DNA from 2 places in the Amphibacillus xylanus NBRC 15112 genome. Region 1 is predicted to be linked to the other one. Evidence: predicted binding sites of a transcription regulator. Region 1 holds the regulator's gene; the other holds the start of a gene.
What was found. Region 1 encodes Rex, which represses fermentation and respiration genes when NADH is low (regulators of the CRP and FNR family bind a similar motif). Its sites were predicted from a motif close to TTGTGAAATATTTCACAA; they were not measured.
Positions count from the first base shown of each region.

Region 1 (7,595 bases):
TAGTTTAAGTGGTGGAGAAGACTTTGAATTGATTGGAGCTGTCTCACCTGAATATTGGCGTTTAGTTCGTGATGCGGCAGAACAAACTAATACTCCCATTGCAAAAATAGGGGAAGTTAAAGATGAATTAAAAAATAACGGAACTGTCTGGATTAAAAGAAATGAAACATATATTAAGTTACAATCTAGTGGATATGTTCATAAAAACTAAGGTGATAAAATGCAAACTATAAAAGTTATGTCTGAATTTGAAACGAAAACATTAGCAAGTAAACTTGCTCAACTTTTACGACCAAATAGTGTTATTACGCTAACTGGTGACCTAGGAGTTGGTAAAACAACCTTTACAAAAGGACTAGGTGAAGCTCTAGGTATTAAGCGGACAATTAATAGTCCGACATTTACGATAGTTAAGAGTTATCATGCGGAGATACCTTTACATCATATTGATGCCTATAGACTAGAGGATAGTGAAGAAGATATTGGCTTCGATGATTATTTCTCTGACCAAGCGATTACTGTTATTGAGTGGCCACAATTTATTGACTCGTTTTTACCTAAAGAGAGGTTAGACATATCAATTGAGCGGTTAGATGAAGAATCACGATTATTTAAACTTAATCCAATTGGTTCATATTATGAAAAAGTGTGTGAGGAGCTAGTAAGATGACAATATTAGCAATTGATACATCGAGTGAGACATTAGCCATTGCGCTATCACAAGATGGGAAGATAATTGCTGACTATAGCACAAGCAGCAAAAATAAACATTCAAAGCGGTTAATGCCAGCAATTGTTCAATTATTAGAGGATGCTCAAGTAAAGCCACAAGACTTAACGAAAATTGTCGTTGGTAAAGGACCTGGGTCATATACAGGGATAAGGATCGGATTATCAACAGCTAAAACGATGGCTTGGTCGCTAAATATACCAGTTGTCGGAGTTTCTAGCTTAGCCGCATTATCTCTACAAGCAAGAGATAGAGGCGCATTGATCTGTCCTTTCTTTGATGCAAGAAGGGACCTAGTTTATACAGGATTATATAATGAACATATTGAACCTGTCATTCAAGATCAAAATTGCTTAATGACGGATTGGCTCGAGCAGTTAAAAAAAGTAGAGCAACCAATAATCTTTTTAAGTCCTGATCTAGGAGCATTTCAATCAATGATTACAAAAGAATTAAAAGATCAGGCTGTATTTCTTCCAGAAGGATTAAATACTGTCAGAGCCGGCTTATTAGCCCTTTTCGGGGCAGATTTAGAAGGAGACAATGTTCACGAGCTTGTACCAAGTTATTTACGACTTGTTGAAGCTGAAGCAAATTGGCTAGCAAGTCAAAAGGAGCAATCCAATGAGTAATATTGTTATTCGCCCAATGGAACTCAAAGATCTAGACCAAGTCGAAGAAATTGAAAGAAAGTCATTTACCTCGGTTTGGACAAAAAATTTATACAAAAAAGAATTACTTGAAAATCATTTTGCTTACTATTTTGTAATTGAGAAAGATGATAAGTTAATTGGATTTTGTGGTCTTTGGCTCGTACTGGACGAAGCGCAAGTTACAAATATTGCGGTTGATCCTCAATATCGTGGACAGGGCTATGGTGCCATGTTATTTCAATATATGTTAAACCATGCAATGACAAGAGGAGCAACAAATTTGTCTTTAGAAGTCAGATATTCAAACTATACGGCACAAAGGTTATATCAAAAATTCGGTTTAGAAAAAGCAGGCATTCGAAAAAATTATTATACAGATAATAATGAGGATGCTATTGTAATGTGGGTGAGATTATGAAACAAGAAAAAAACACGTATATATTAGCAATCGAAACAAGCTGTGATGAGACAGCTGCTGCCATTATTAAAAATGGAACAGAGATAGTAGCAAATGTTGTAGCGTCCCAAATAGAAAGTCACAAAAGATTTGGTGGCGTAGTACCCGAAATAGCCTCGAGACATCATGTTGAGCAAATGACTTATGTATTAGAAGAAACTTTTAATCAAGCAGAGTTAACTTTAGAAGAAATTGATGCGATTGCCGTAACTGAAGGCCCAGGATTAGTTGGTGCTTTATTAGTAGGTGTAAGTACAGCAAAAGCACTGGCATTTACTCATAATAAACCATTGATAGGCGTCCATCATATTGCTGGTCATATTTATGCTAACCGTCTAGTCGAGGAGTTTCAATTCCCATTACTGGCTTTAGTCGTCTCGGGTGGACATACAGAGTTGATCTTAATGAAAGAGCATGGACACTTTGAAGTGATTGGAGAGACAAGAGATGATGCTGCTGGTGAAGCCTATGATAAAGTAGCGCGAACAATGGATTTACCGTATCCAGGTGGACCGGAAATTGATCGCCTTGCCCAATTAGGTGAGGATAACTTGAATTTCCCTAGAGCATGGTTAGAAGAAGATTCATTTGATTTTAGTTTTAGTGGATTAAAGTCAGCTGTTATTAACACGCTTCATAATGCCAATCAAAAAGGTATTGAACTAGATCGAAAAGATATCGCAGCAAGCTTTCAAGCAAGTGTTGTGGAAGTTCTAGTTGAAAAAACGTATAAAGCAGCTGAAAAGTATCAAGTTAAACACGTGATTGTTGCTGGTGGTGTTGCAGCAAATCAAGGTTTAAGAACAGCACTAAAAGAAAGATTCAATGATCAATTAATTAAATTATCAATCCCACCACTTGCTTTATGTACAGATAATGCAGCAATGATTGGTGCTGCCGCAATGATTGATTATGAAAAAGGATTAAATACAGATTGGTCAATGAACGCAAATCCAGCCCTAGATTTAGAAATGTATGGTGCTCGCTAGGTATGAATTATACACAAGTTATCTACAGGTATGTGCATAACTCTTTCAAAGTCAGATCTATTAATAACTAATCTGTGCACATAATCAGTGGATAACTAATGAAAAATCTGTGGATAATGTTGATAACTATGTTAATGTATTGAATTATCAAGGCTGAAATTGTGGATAAAATAAAAAGAGATTATTTGAAGGTGATGAATGAATAATGACCTTCAAATAATCTCTTTTTTAGTTTTAAATTTCTGAATGCTCATGTAAAGCTTCCCACTCTTGCATGAGTTCTTCAATCTTATCAGTTAATTCTTGATTAGCGGTAGTTAGTTCTAATGCTTTTTCATGATCCTGATAAACTTCAGGTTTGATAAGCTCTAACTCATTTTCAGCAATTTTTTCTTCTAATGCTTCAATTTCTATCTCAATTTCTTCGATCCGTCTTAATCGTTTGCGTTCTAATTGCTTTCGCTGCTTTTCTTCATGGTAATTAGTCTTTGGTTCAGGTGTTACCGATTTTGTGTTAACTTTTTCTTGATTTAATGCTTCTATTTCTTCTTGTTCTTGTTTTTTCGATACATAGTAATCATAATCACCTAAGTATACTGTTATGCCATCATGACTTAATTCATAAACATGTGTTGCAATCTCGTTAATAAAGTATCGATCGTGAGAAACAAAAATAATTGTACCAGGGAAATCAATTAGTGCAGCTTCTAAGATTTCTTTACTCGTTAAGTCTAAATGGTTTGTCGGCTCATCAAGAATAAGCAAATTAGATTGCTTCATCATCAGCTTTGCTAATGCTAGACGTGCTTTTTCTCCACCACTTAATGTCGCGACAGGGCTAAGTACGTCTTCACCAGAAAATAAGAAATTCCCTAAAACAGTCCGAATCTCTTGTTCATTTACGTGCGGGAACTCATCCCATAATTCCATCAGTACTGTTTTTCGTGAATCAAGCCTTGCAAGCTCCTGATCGTAATAGCCTACTTCAACATTGGTCCCAAAAGTTAATGAACCAGTAGTTGCTTGATGCTCTGAAATTAATGTTTTTAACAATGTTGTCTTACCGACACCATTAGGACCCACTAGAGCAATACGATCCTGGCGGTTAACAGTAAAGTTCAAGTTAGAAAAAATATTTTTTTCCTCATTAGGATATCTAAATGATAAGTTCTCTACCTTTAACACATTATTACCACTGCGCTGTTTTATATCAAAGCTAAATGAAGCCTGTCCCTCTTCACCTTTAGGCTTATCTAATCGATTCATTTTTTCCAGCTGTTTACGTCTACTTTGTGCTCTTTTTGTCGTTGATGCTCTCACTAAGTTGCGCTGAACAAACTCTTCCATACGCTGAATCTCAGACTGTTGTTTTTCATATGCTTTAAATTCACGCTCATAATCGAGTGCTTTTTGTTCTAAGTATTTTGTATAATTTCCGTGATATTTTTTCGACTGTTGATGTGCAATTTCATATATAATATCAACTGTATGATCAAGGAAATAACGGTCGTGAGATACAATGACGATAGCACCATGGTAACTACGTAAAAATTGCTCTAACCATGATAATGTAGTAATATCTAAATGGTTTGTCGGTTCGTCTAATATTAATAAATCAGGTTTAGATAACAATAGCTTTGCTAAAGCAAGACGAGTCTTTTGCCCGCCACTTAATTCATATATTGGCGTATTAAAATCAAAATCTGCAAAATTTAAGCCATTTAAAATCGTTTTTATGTCAGATTCATATTGATAGCCGCCATTATCTTTAAAACTTTGTAGTCTATTATCATATTGATTAAGTAATTGTTGATAACGTGATGGATCATTTAATAAATCAGGATCACCCATTTTTGCTTCCATTTCACGTAAAGCTTTTTCTTCTTCAATTAACTCATTAAAGACACTCTTCATCTCATTCCAGATTGTCTCTTTTGTTTCAAGTCCCGTATGTTGATCTAAGTAACCCATCGTGACATCTTTTGAACGATGAATTGTTCCTTCATCATAGGGCAAAATACCGGCGATAATTTTTAGTAATGTTGATTTACCAGATCCGTTTCGGCCAACTATAGCAATTCTATCATTGGCCTTCACTTCTAACTTAATATTGTTTAAAATAGTTTCAGCACCAAATCGTTTTACTAATTGGTTAATTTGTAATAAAATCATAGCAATTCACCTCATCTATCTCAATTTATCGTATCATTTGCTGAAAGAGTAAGCAAAATCTATGTAATAATAAAAAATAATTTTATAAGACTTTCGATCAATAATTTGTTACACTAATTATAGAGACTATGATCAACAGTGAACAAAGATTATATTAAAGAAGGAGTCTAAGTAATGGAAATTAATAACAATATCCCTCAAGCTACGGCAAAAAGATTACCGTTATACTATCGTTTTCTTAATAATCTTCATCTACAGGGTAAAACAAGAGTATCATCTAAAGAATTAAGCGAAGCAGTTAAAGTTGACTCGGCAACAATTAGACGAGACTTTTCCTATTTCGGTGCTTTAGGAAGAAAGGGTTATGGTTATAACGTTGAGTACTTATTAGAATTTTTCCGTAAGACATTAAATCAAGACAATGAATCAAATGTCGCTTTAATCGGGGTCGGAAACTTAGGTACTGCATTTTTACACTACAATTTTTCAAAAAGCAATAATACGAAAATTGCTAAAGCATATGATGCTAATCCTGATTTAATCGGTAAAGAGGTTGGTCATGTAATGGTAGAAGATGTTGAAAAGTTAGACCAATCACTATCCGAATCCGACATTGACGTAGCCATATTAACTGTTCCTGGACATGTAGCACAAAGTGTTACTGACGTAATAGTTAAAGCAGGCGTAAAAGGAATATTGAACTTTACTCCTGCGCGACTTACAGTTCCTGCAGATGTTCGCGTCCATCATATTGATTTAACAGTGGAGCTTCAATCACTACTTTATTTTGTTGAACATTATCCACTTGAAAAGAAATAAACAACAAGTCCTATGCTTGTTGTTTATTTTTTTTGATTTCGCTTAATTTTTAAATAAAATTGCAATAATCGAATCCCTATTCCTACTTCTAGCGTTGCTAGAACGCTTAAAAATAGCGTTAAAGGATCGAGAACTGTTTCAGTAATAGAATGGTAAGCAAAATAAATAAATAATGCTCCCATAATAAAATGAAACATTGCCCCCCTTAATGGTGAAACAATTCGCATAACTAGATTATCCTCCTATAAAAACATCTGAATAAAGTTGACTTGTTCAATAACATTTGGTGGTAATGTCAGTTGCACAATGACAACAAATGTATTCATCAAGACGTGTGCCATTATCGGCACAATAATTCGCTTTGATTTTACATATACAAATGCAAACACAAAAGCCATTATAAAGTAAAGGTGAATGTGGGTAAAGTCGTTATGTATAACTGCGAAAATTAATCCAGAAATGACCCCAGCAATCCAAAAGTTTGAGCGTTTATAGAGCTCACCGAAGATAATTTTTCGAAAGATAATTTCTTCAAGAATCGGACCGACGATTGCTACGATGATAATGAAGATCGGATAAGCACGAGCAATTTCCATAATCTGAGCTGTATTTTGTGATTGTTCAACAGACCCAAATATTAGCATATACAGTAAGTTACCTAGCGCTTGACCAAATAGTGCCATAAAGAATCCTATTACAATCCAAACAAAAGTCATCGTATCACTAGAACGACTTTGATCACTTATTTGATCTTTCTTATTCAATAGAAGAATTGACACAAATACGGCAACTAAAAAGATAAATACCTGCCAGTTCATTATAATCTGATTATGACTATCTGCATCAAGGTCAAAAGGTAGTAATAATTTTGCTACAAGTACCGGAGATAACTGGGCAAATAGATAAGTAAAGATAATTCCCAAATAACGTTTAGTCATAGATATACTCCTTCCTTTCAAAAACACCAATATACGTATTCTAACACAAAATAACTAGACAATTAACACCAACATGTTATAAGTAAAATTAATTAATAAAAAAATTATCACTTTGCTTGCATATTGAAAATAAATTTATTATTATAATAGTGGTGTTAGCACTCAATGTTGGCGAGTGCTAAAAAACGTTTAATTCAATGGAGGAGGGTTTTTAGTATGTTAAAACCATTAGGAGATCGTATCATTATTGAACTTGTAGAAGAAGAAGAAAAAACAGCAAGTGGTATTGTGTTACCTGACACAGCAAAGGAAAAGCCACAACAAGGCCGAGTAGTTTCAGTTGGATCAGGTCGAGTAGCAGATAACGGTTCCAAAATTACTCCAGAAGTAGAAGAAGGGAACCTTGTTATTTTTGCTAAATATGCAGGTACAGAATTAAAGTATGAAGGTAAAGATTACTTAATTCTACGTGAAGATGATATTTTAGCTGTAATTGGATAATTAAAAGCAGATTAAATAAATACTTAGTTAATAGGAGGATTTATCAATGGCAAAAAACATTAAATTCAGTGAAGATGCACGTCAAGCAATGCTTCGCGGTGTAGATACATTAGCAAATGCTGTAAAAGTAACATTAGGACCTAAAGGTCGTAACGTTGTTTTAGATAAAAGCTTTGGTTCACCATTAATTACAAACGATGGTGTTACAATTGCTAAAGAAATCGAATTACAAGATCGTTTCGAAAATATGGGAGCACAACTTGTTTCAGAAGTAGCTTCACAAACTAACGATGTTGCAGGAGACGGAACGACAACAGCAACAGTTTTAGCACAAGC
Region 1 covers NC_018704.1:365,148-372,742, forward strand. The annotation lists gene thiL (thiamine-phosphate kinase) at 1-211, shown strand, start outside; gene tsaE (tRNA (adenosine(37)-N6)-threonylcarbamoyltransferase complex ATPase subunit type 1 TsaE) at 221-670, shown strand; gene tsaB (tRNA (adenosine(37)-N6)-threonylcarbamoyltransferase complex dimerization subunit type 1 TsaB) at 667-1,362, shown strand; gene rimI (ribosomal protein S18-alanine N-acetyltransferase) at 1,355-1,801, shown strand; gene tsaD (tRNA (adenosine(37)-N6)-threonylcarbamoyltransferase complex transferase subunit TsaD) at 1,798-2,829, shown strand; gene AXY_RS02000 (ABC-F family ATP-binding cassette domain-containing protein) at 3,064-5,001, opposite strand; gene AXY_RS02005 (redox-sensing transcriptional repressor Rex) at 5,176-5,820, shown strand; gene AXY_RS02010 (YdiK family protein) at 5,844-6,047, opposite strand; gene AXY_RS02015 (CPBP family intramembrane glutamic endopeptidase) at 6,063-6,758, opposite strand; gene groES (co-chaperone GroES) at 6,975-7,259, shown strand; gene groL (chaperonin GroEL) at 7,306-7,595, shown strand, end outside.

Region 2 (7,595 bases), 300 kb from region 1:
GACGACACAGATAAAGAAGCAGATAAAGGAACTGACACAGGTACAGATGTTGTATCAGCAGCTTCTTCCGCAGGAGACGCAGAAGAACTTAAAGCTACTTCATCAGAAAATGGTTCATGGATTATTATCCCAACAACTGATATTACTTTAGAGGAAGAGTTAGTTGTAGCTGGTACTTTCCATAATCAAGGCGATGAAGCTAACGATGTTTATCGTAAATTTGCTGCATACGAAACTGATGCAGATCAAAATATTACTGCACAACGTACAATTACAACGCCACGTTTAGTAGTTCAAAGCGAGAACCTATACTTCAAAGGTGGTATTGTTGAAGGTGATGTATACGTAGAAGCAGACGGATTCGTATTAGATGAGACTGCAACAATCACTGGTAACCTTGTATTTGCTAATGCTGACTATGAAGCATCTGCAGATATTGCAGGAACTGTTGAAGGCGAAACTTCAGTAGAATAAATCTAAGATTATAAAAAGCGAACAGCCATTAGGTTGTTCGCTTTAATAATTGTTGGGTTAATTGATAGAGTGTATCTTTGTAATCCCCATCAGGTAGTTTGTTTAATTGTTGAAGAGCCTTATTTGTATATCTGCGCGCGATATTTTGAGCTTTTTCGATTCCCTGAGCTTGATTGATGAGATTCATCAGTTGATTTATATCGTTGTTTGTTAGTGGTTCTTCTTTATCAAGTATAGCTGTAACAGCATTTTTATCATACTGCATCGTATAAATTAATGGTAAAGTGTATATCCCTTGTTTAGCATCTGCCATTACGGGTTTCCCCATCTTTTCCCCATCACCTAAATAATCTAGAATATCATCTGTAATTTGATAAGCCATACCAATATAATGTCCCATGTTCCAAGCTCTTCGGGCAATTTGTCTACTAGCTTTACTCTCAACCGCCCCAATATAACAGCTTAGAGCAAAGAGGTGTGCTGTTTTACCAGAGATTCTCGACAAATAGTTTTTGACGCTAGTAGGGGGCTGGAATCTAGAATGAAGCTGTTCTAATTCACCAGATAAGATTTTCTCCATGCTACGTGTGTTATACGATATTGTTGATAAAGAATCTGCATAACTAGACATTATAGAGAAGCAGACAGAGAATAAATAATCTCCTGCATAAATAGCAAATTTATTATCGTACAATTCATGTAATGTGGCGTTTCCTCTTCGCGTTTCTGCCTGATCGATGACATCATCATGGACAAGAGTTGCAATGTGTAAAGTTTCTAACGCTGCTGCTATTGCTATTGCTTTATCCTCATCTTGTTCCGGACCAATTTCACTACATAGTATTGCGTATGCGGGTCTTAGTAATTTACCACCAGAATTTATTACATCATTAATAATTCCTTTAATATTTTGATCTTTAATTCGAATATGTGAGTGAATCACTTGATTAACTTTTGCTAACCTTTTCCTCAGCTCGGGATAACCATGCCAAAATGGATGGATTTCCATGTAAAAACCTTCTTTCATTGTCGATTAAGTTGATTTTAAGTACATATAGTAATGTAATCGATCAACATGTTTTAATAAGTAATTTGCCGTAATTCCTATTGCAAGTCCTGTTAATATTCCAATCACGGATTGCACAGGTAAATAAAGCATGACGGCGAATGTTTGTGCAATCCAACTGGCAATAAACAATTGTCCAACATTATGGAAAACCGCTCCGGCCATACTAACGCCAATAAGACTGATAGGAAGGAATTTTATCTTCTTAATGAAAAGCATCGAGATAAAGCTAAATAATGCTCCAGTAGCACTATAAATGAATGTAGATAGCGTTCCGCCTAGTAATGTGGCCAGTACAATGCGAATGAGTACAACTTTGGCAGCATCTTTGACTGTTAACGTATACAAAGCGATACATGTAATAATATTTGCCAGACCAATTTTAGCTCCAGGCATAAAGAAAAATGGAGACGGGATTGAACGTTCAATTAAACTAATTATAACAGCTTGAGCCGCTAATAAAGCAATATAAACAAGTCGTTGGTTTCTAGTCATTTACTCACCACCATCATATATAGGCATTTAAGAACTGATAATGTCGACTTGATCTAGTTCAGGAGTATCTTCACCAAAATTTTGGATTTCTATCACAAGTTGATGTGGCAAACAAATGATTGTTTGTCCAACTCGACTAATAAACCCAGTTCTGACGCAAACTTGATCATGACAAGTTGCGCTTTTTATTTGAATCTGTCCATTAACGATTTCAACCGTGTTCGTTTCATGATCATGCGTATGGATATCAAACGTTTCATTTCCTTCATGGTCAGATAGGTTAATTTCATAAAGAACTTCATTTTCTAAAGAAATAACAGCAACTAGCTTCTCTCCATCAATTTGTGCTTGTTGCCAAGTGAAGATGGCAATTGGGGAGAAGGAAATTAATAAGAGTAGAATGATGATGATTAAATCGCCAATTTTTAATGTATCGAGAAGTTCTTTCATTTGCTGCCCCCATTTCAGACTGATAATTATCAGGGTTAATTATTTGTAAAGAACGAAATTTTTGGGTCATATGTCTAAGCTTAAAATTAGTCGTAACATAATAATTATACATGATAAAAATAAGATAGCGAGAGACTCTTTATAAAAGAGCCTTTCGCTGATCAATTTTAAAAATATTTAATTAAACAATTACTTGTCTCGATAGATCGATTGTTCTTTTCCGTACCAGAAGCGGCCTAATTTATTTTGAACATATGGAATTACCCAGTAATCAAGACCGAACGTTCTACCTGATCCATTCATTAAAGCGATAGACGCTGGTAGAGCCCAAACTTTATCCCAACCAAGCATAGCAGATAGAGTAAACATTGTTAGGAAAGCAACACTTGCTGCGTTAGCTAACCATGTAAATAAACCAAAGATAATTGCAAGACCAATCGCGATTTCAATGAATACCATCATTTTTTGCATAAATAGAGCTACTTCAACATTTGGCATCATAATTTCCATGATCCAAGCAAACCAACCAGGCATTTCACTTAAGATAGGCTCTGCCCAATCTGTTGCTGCGTCTGTTGCACCACTAGTAGGATCTTGTAGCCAAGGGTATGTCATGTTTACAGTTGACGTACGTAACCATGAGTCCTCACCAATACCTTTAAATAACAATGGTAAGTCACTAAAGCTTGAAGTTGCTTTCTGCCAGATTTCCTGACCCCATAATTTAGCGCCACCTTCTGCTAACCAAAAGGCACCGACAAATATACGAAGTGGTAAGCTCCAAAGGACATTTCCATAACGTGTTAAGAGATTACGGAATATATTACGTTTGTCTCTCGTTTGGAAGAATTCGTGTTGTACATATTTAAACATGTAGTATCCACTGCCAATTGTGAATAAGTAGAATAGGTTCACAAGGTGTTTTACAAAGTTTGCAAACCATCCACTTAGGTGGATACCCATTAAGTTAGCCACACCATAGCGTGCACCAATTGATACCATAATACCATGGTATTTACCTTCGTAAGCAGTCTTTTCTCCGCCTGTAATATCAGCAATGATATTTTTAGCAGCAGTTGAACCTGTTTGTTCAGCAGCCTCAACAATTTGAGGTGTTGGTTTTCCTTCTTCTTCTTCAAAATATGCAAGGTCTCCAACAACATAGACACCTTCATATTGTTCAGATTCCATATACTGATTAACTTTTAGACGACGAGCATGAGCTTTTTCCATACCGTATTCTGCAGTATCAGAATTAGCTTGAATACCGGCTGTCCATGCTAATGTATACGTTGGAATTGTCGATTTATCCATAATAACTACTTCATCTTCACGTACTTCAACAATTGGTGAGTTTTTTAAAATTTTAACACCATTTTTAACTAAATATGCTTCTGCTTTATCCGCTTCACGGCGTTCTAGCATGTTTAAAATAGTTGTTGCTGCTTCTACAACGTATAGAGTAATTTCTTCTGGATCAATCTTATTGTCTATTGCTAAACGATCTCTCCACTCAATAAATTCACCGACTAATTCAATTCCAGTAAAGCCAGATCCACAAACAACAAATGTAAGCATAGCACGACGCTTAGCCTCATTATGTTCTACTGCTGCAGCTGCTACTGTTTTTTCAATATGAGATCTTAATCTAATTGCATCTTCAAATGACCATAATGTGAAGGCATGTTCTTTAACGCCTGGAGTTTTAAAGTCATTTGGCTCTGCACCCATTCCTAAGATTAAGTAATCAAATGGATACTCACCGTTTTCAGTTTTTACGGTTTTTGTATCATGATCAACATGAGTCACATTATCTGTGACAAGATTTACTTTTGTGCGATTAAATAAACGTCGCAGGTCAAACTGAATGGCATCCGGTTCAACGCGATGTGTCGCTACTTCGTGCAATTCTGTCATCATCGTATGGTAAGAGTGGCGGTCAATTAAAGTAATTGAGATAGAATCATCTTTTTTAAACTTTTTAGCTAATTTCTTAGCTGCATGGACACCAGCATATCCAGCACCGATGATAACAATGTTTTTGTTAGCCATTGTTTTCCTCTCCTCTATTAAAAATTTATAAATACAAAGTGTAAACAGTGTGAATAACTGAACAACGATAACTATTGTAGCCTTGTTTTGTAGCCTTGTCTAGGGTTTTTAAAGATTTTATATAAAAAATAGTGTAAAGTTTACATAGTTTTTATATTTGCGAAATAAATAACACGAAAAAGGGCGATAAATGTATTCACTTCTCTAATAAAACACGTTAAAATGAGGCATGTATTTAGAAACAAAAACTGTTAACATTATTCGAAAATTATCAAAACATGTTATTTTAGTATAGTTAAATAAGATTTGGTTAGTATGTTTTAAAATCGGCTATTAAGGAGAGATATGTTAAATGATTAAACATAAATTATTATGCGTCGTATTTATCTGCCTATTCATGTTGACAGCTTGCTCAACGGATGGGAATAATTTACTCGATTCGCCACATAAGCAAACTAAGTTCTTATTGGGGACGATTGTTAATTTAAGCGTATATGATGCAGATAAAGAATATGTGATTGAAAAGGCAATGGATCTCATTGAAGAATTAGAGTATGTAATTAGTGATGAGATTAAAGGCACTGAGGTTGATCAAATTAATCAACATGCAGGAGTCAAGCCGATTTCAGTGTCGGACGAGCTTTATTATTTAATCGAACAAAGTATTGCCTATGGTGAAAAATCAGATGGTGGATTTGATGTCACGGTAGGTCCATTAACGAATTTATGGCGAATTGGCTATGATGATGCGAGAAAACCAGAACTAGATGAGATTGAACAGGTATTGCCATTAATAGATGATCAGAAAATTCAACTGAACCCGGAAGATCAATCCGTATTTTTAATGGAAAAAGGGATGCAACTTGATTTTGGTGCGATTGCTAAGGGCTATATTACCGATCAGGTACATGAACTATTTCTTGCTGAAAATGTTACCTCAGCAATTATTGATTTAGGTGGAAATATATTTGTAATGGGAAATCGTTCAAATGGCGATAAATGGTCAGTAGGAATCCAAAATCCATTTCTAGCACGTGGTGAGATTATTGGAGGAATCAAGGCGACAGATCAGTCAATTGTTACATCAGGTATATATGAGCGATATCTAGAGGTTGATGGGGTCAAGTATCACCATTTATTAGATCCAACTACAGGATATCCTTTTGATAATGAGATTGCGGGTGTAACAATAGTAAGTAAAGCATCAATTGACGGAGACGCTTTATCGACAGTTGTATTTGCCAAGGGTCTGGAAGAAGGAAAAGCTTTTATTGAATCCTTTGATGGGGCTGAGGCGATTTTCATTACAAAGGATCGGCAGGTTGTGTTAAGTACAGGTTTAGCTGATCAATTCGAATTGACGAACGATCAATTTGAGATTATAGAGAATTAGAAAGAAGGATAAAGATGTCATTTAAAGTGTTTTTAAAACTAGCTGAAATTCAAACGAAAATAGCAAGCTTCTTCCCGTTTTTAATTGGAGCGTTATTTGTTACGTATCGTTATCAAAGTTTTGACTGGAGAAATACGCTTATTTTCTTTGTTGCGCTACTTTTATTTGATTTAACAACAACAGTAATTAATAACTATATGGATTATAAAAAGGCGAGTTCTGAACAATATCGTCGAGAGCATAACATTATTAGTCAGGAGAGCATCCCGTTACCACTTGTTAGGTTAACAATCATGACGATGCTCATCATATCAACTGGCTTAGGAATTTGGCTTGTTTACAGAACAGATTTATTAGTGTTATTTATCGGTATGCTAAGCTTTGCTATTGGGATCTTTTATACTTTCGGACCGATTCCACTGTCACGAATGCCGTTAGGGGAAGTGTTTTCAGGCGTGACAATGGGCTTTGGTATTATATTTCTAACGATTTATATTAATGCTTATACTGAAGGGATTGCTAATCTCAGTTTCGGAGCAGGCATCGCTCAACTTAATGTGAACCTATTATTGCTGTTAGAAATTGCATTGGTTTCTTTGCCTAGTGTGTTGACGATTTCCAACCTTATGCTAGCCAATAATATTTGCGATTTAGAAGAAGATATTAAAAACCATCGCTTTACCTTGCCTTATTACATTGGGAAAAAGAACGCGGTTTATCTCTTTAACCTACTGTATATCCTTGTCATTTTAAGTATTATTGTTGCAGTAGCTTTAGATATATATCCAGTAGTTTTATTAGGTATTGTGCTAATTATTTTTCCGTTATTTAAAAATATTAAAGCTTTCAACAAGGAACAAATTAAGCATAAAACATTTTCAGTAGCAGTAAAAAACTTAGTACTGATTAACGGGGCAATAGTTGTGTTGCTATCAATAGCATTACTTTGGATGTGATTAAGTGATGAATAGAAACGGACAAGAGGAAATCGTAACATTTGAAAATGTGTCATATCGGTATGATCTTAGAAGTGAACAATATGCATTATCGGATGTTACTTTTTCGGTAAAGCGTGGTGAATGGCTAACGGTATTAGGAGCCAATGGATCAGGAAAATCTACGCTTGCAAGATTAATGGTCGGTTTAGCAAATCCGGAATCAGGTTCAATCCTAGTCGATGGACAGTCTTTCGATCAATCAAGCAGATCCAATTTATTAGGAAAGATTGGCATTGTGTTTCAGAATCCGGATAATCAATTTATTGGCACAACTGTTCAGGATGATGTCGCTTTTAGTCTTGAAAATTTAAACTTACCTTACGAAGAGATGAAAATTAGAGTAGAGAAAGCTCTAAAGCTAGTAGGGATGTATGAGTTAAGAGAAAAAGACCCATCTCAATTGTCGGGTGGCCAAAAGCAACGAGTTGCGATCGCAGGAGTGTTGGCACTAGAACCAGAAATCATGATATTTGATGAAGCGTTTATTATGTTAGATCCCAAAAGTCGAAAACAGCTCTTATATGACCTTAAATTGATTCAACAACAGTATAGGCTAACTGTGATCTCAATTACACATGATCATTTTGAAACAACATTAGCAGATCGATTACTTGTACTATCTGAAGGTAAAATTAAAGATCAAGGTGATCTTCGAGATGTTTTTATG
Region 2 covers NC_018704.1:67,756-75,350, forward strand. The annotation lists gene AXY_RS00335 (hypothetical protein) at 1-474, shown strand, start outside; gene AXY_RS00340 (polyprenyl synthetase family protein) at 503-1,483, opposite strand; gene AXY_RS00345 (Gx transporter family protein) at 1,508-2,035, opposite strand; gene AXY_RS00350 (NusG domain II-containing protein) at 2,063-2,485, opposite strand; gene AXY_RS00355 (FAD-dependent oxidoreductase) at 2,675-4,537, opposite strand; gene AXY_RS00360 (FAD:protein FMN transferase) at 4,890-5,930, shown strand; gene menA (1,4-dihydroxy-2-naphthoate polyprenyltransferase) at 5,945-6,886, shown strand; gene AXY_RS00370 (energy-coupling factor transporter ATPase) at 6,894-7,595, shown strand, end outside.
Region 2: a site for Rex is predicted at 4,695-4,712, ahead of AXY_RS00360 (FAD:protein FMN transferase). Genes of this name have one in related genera too.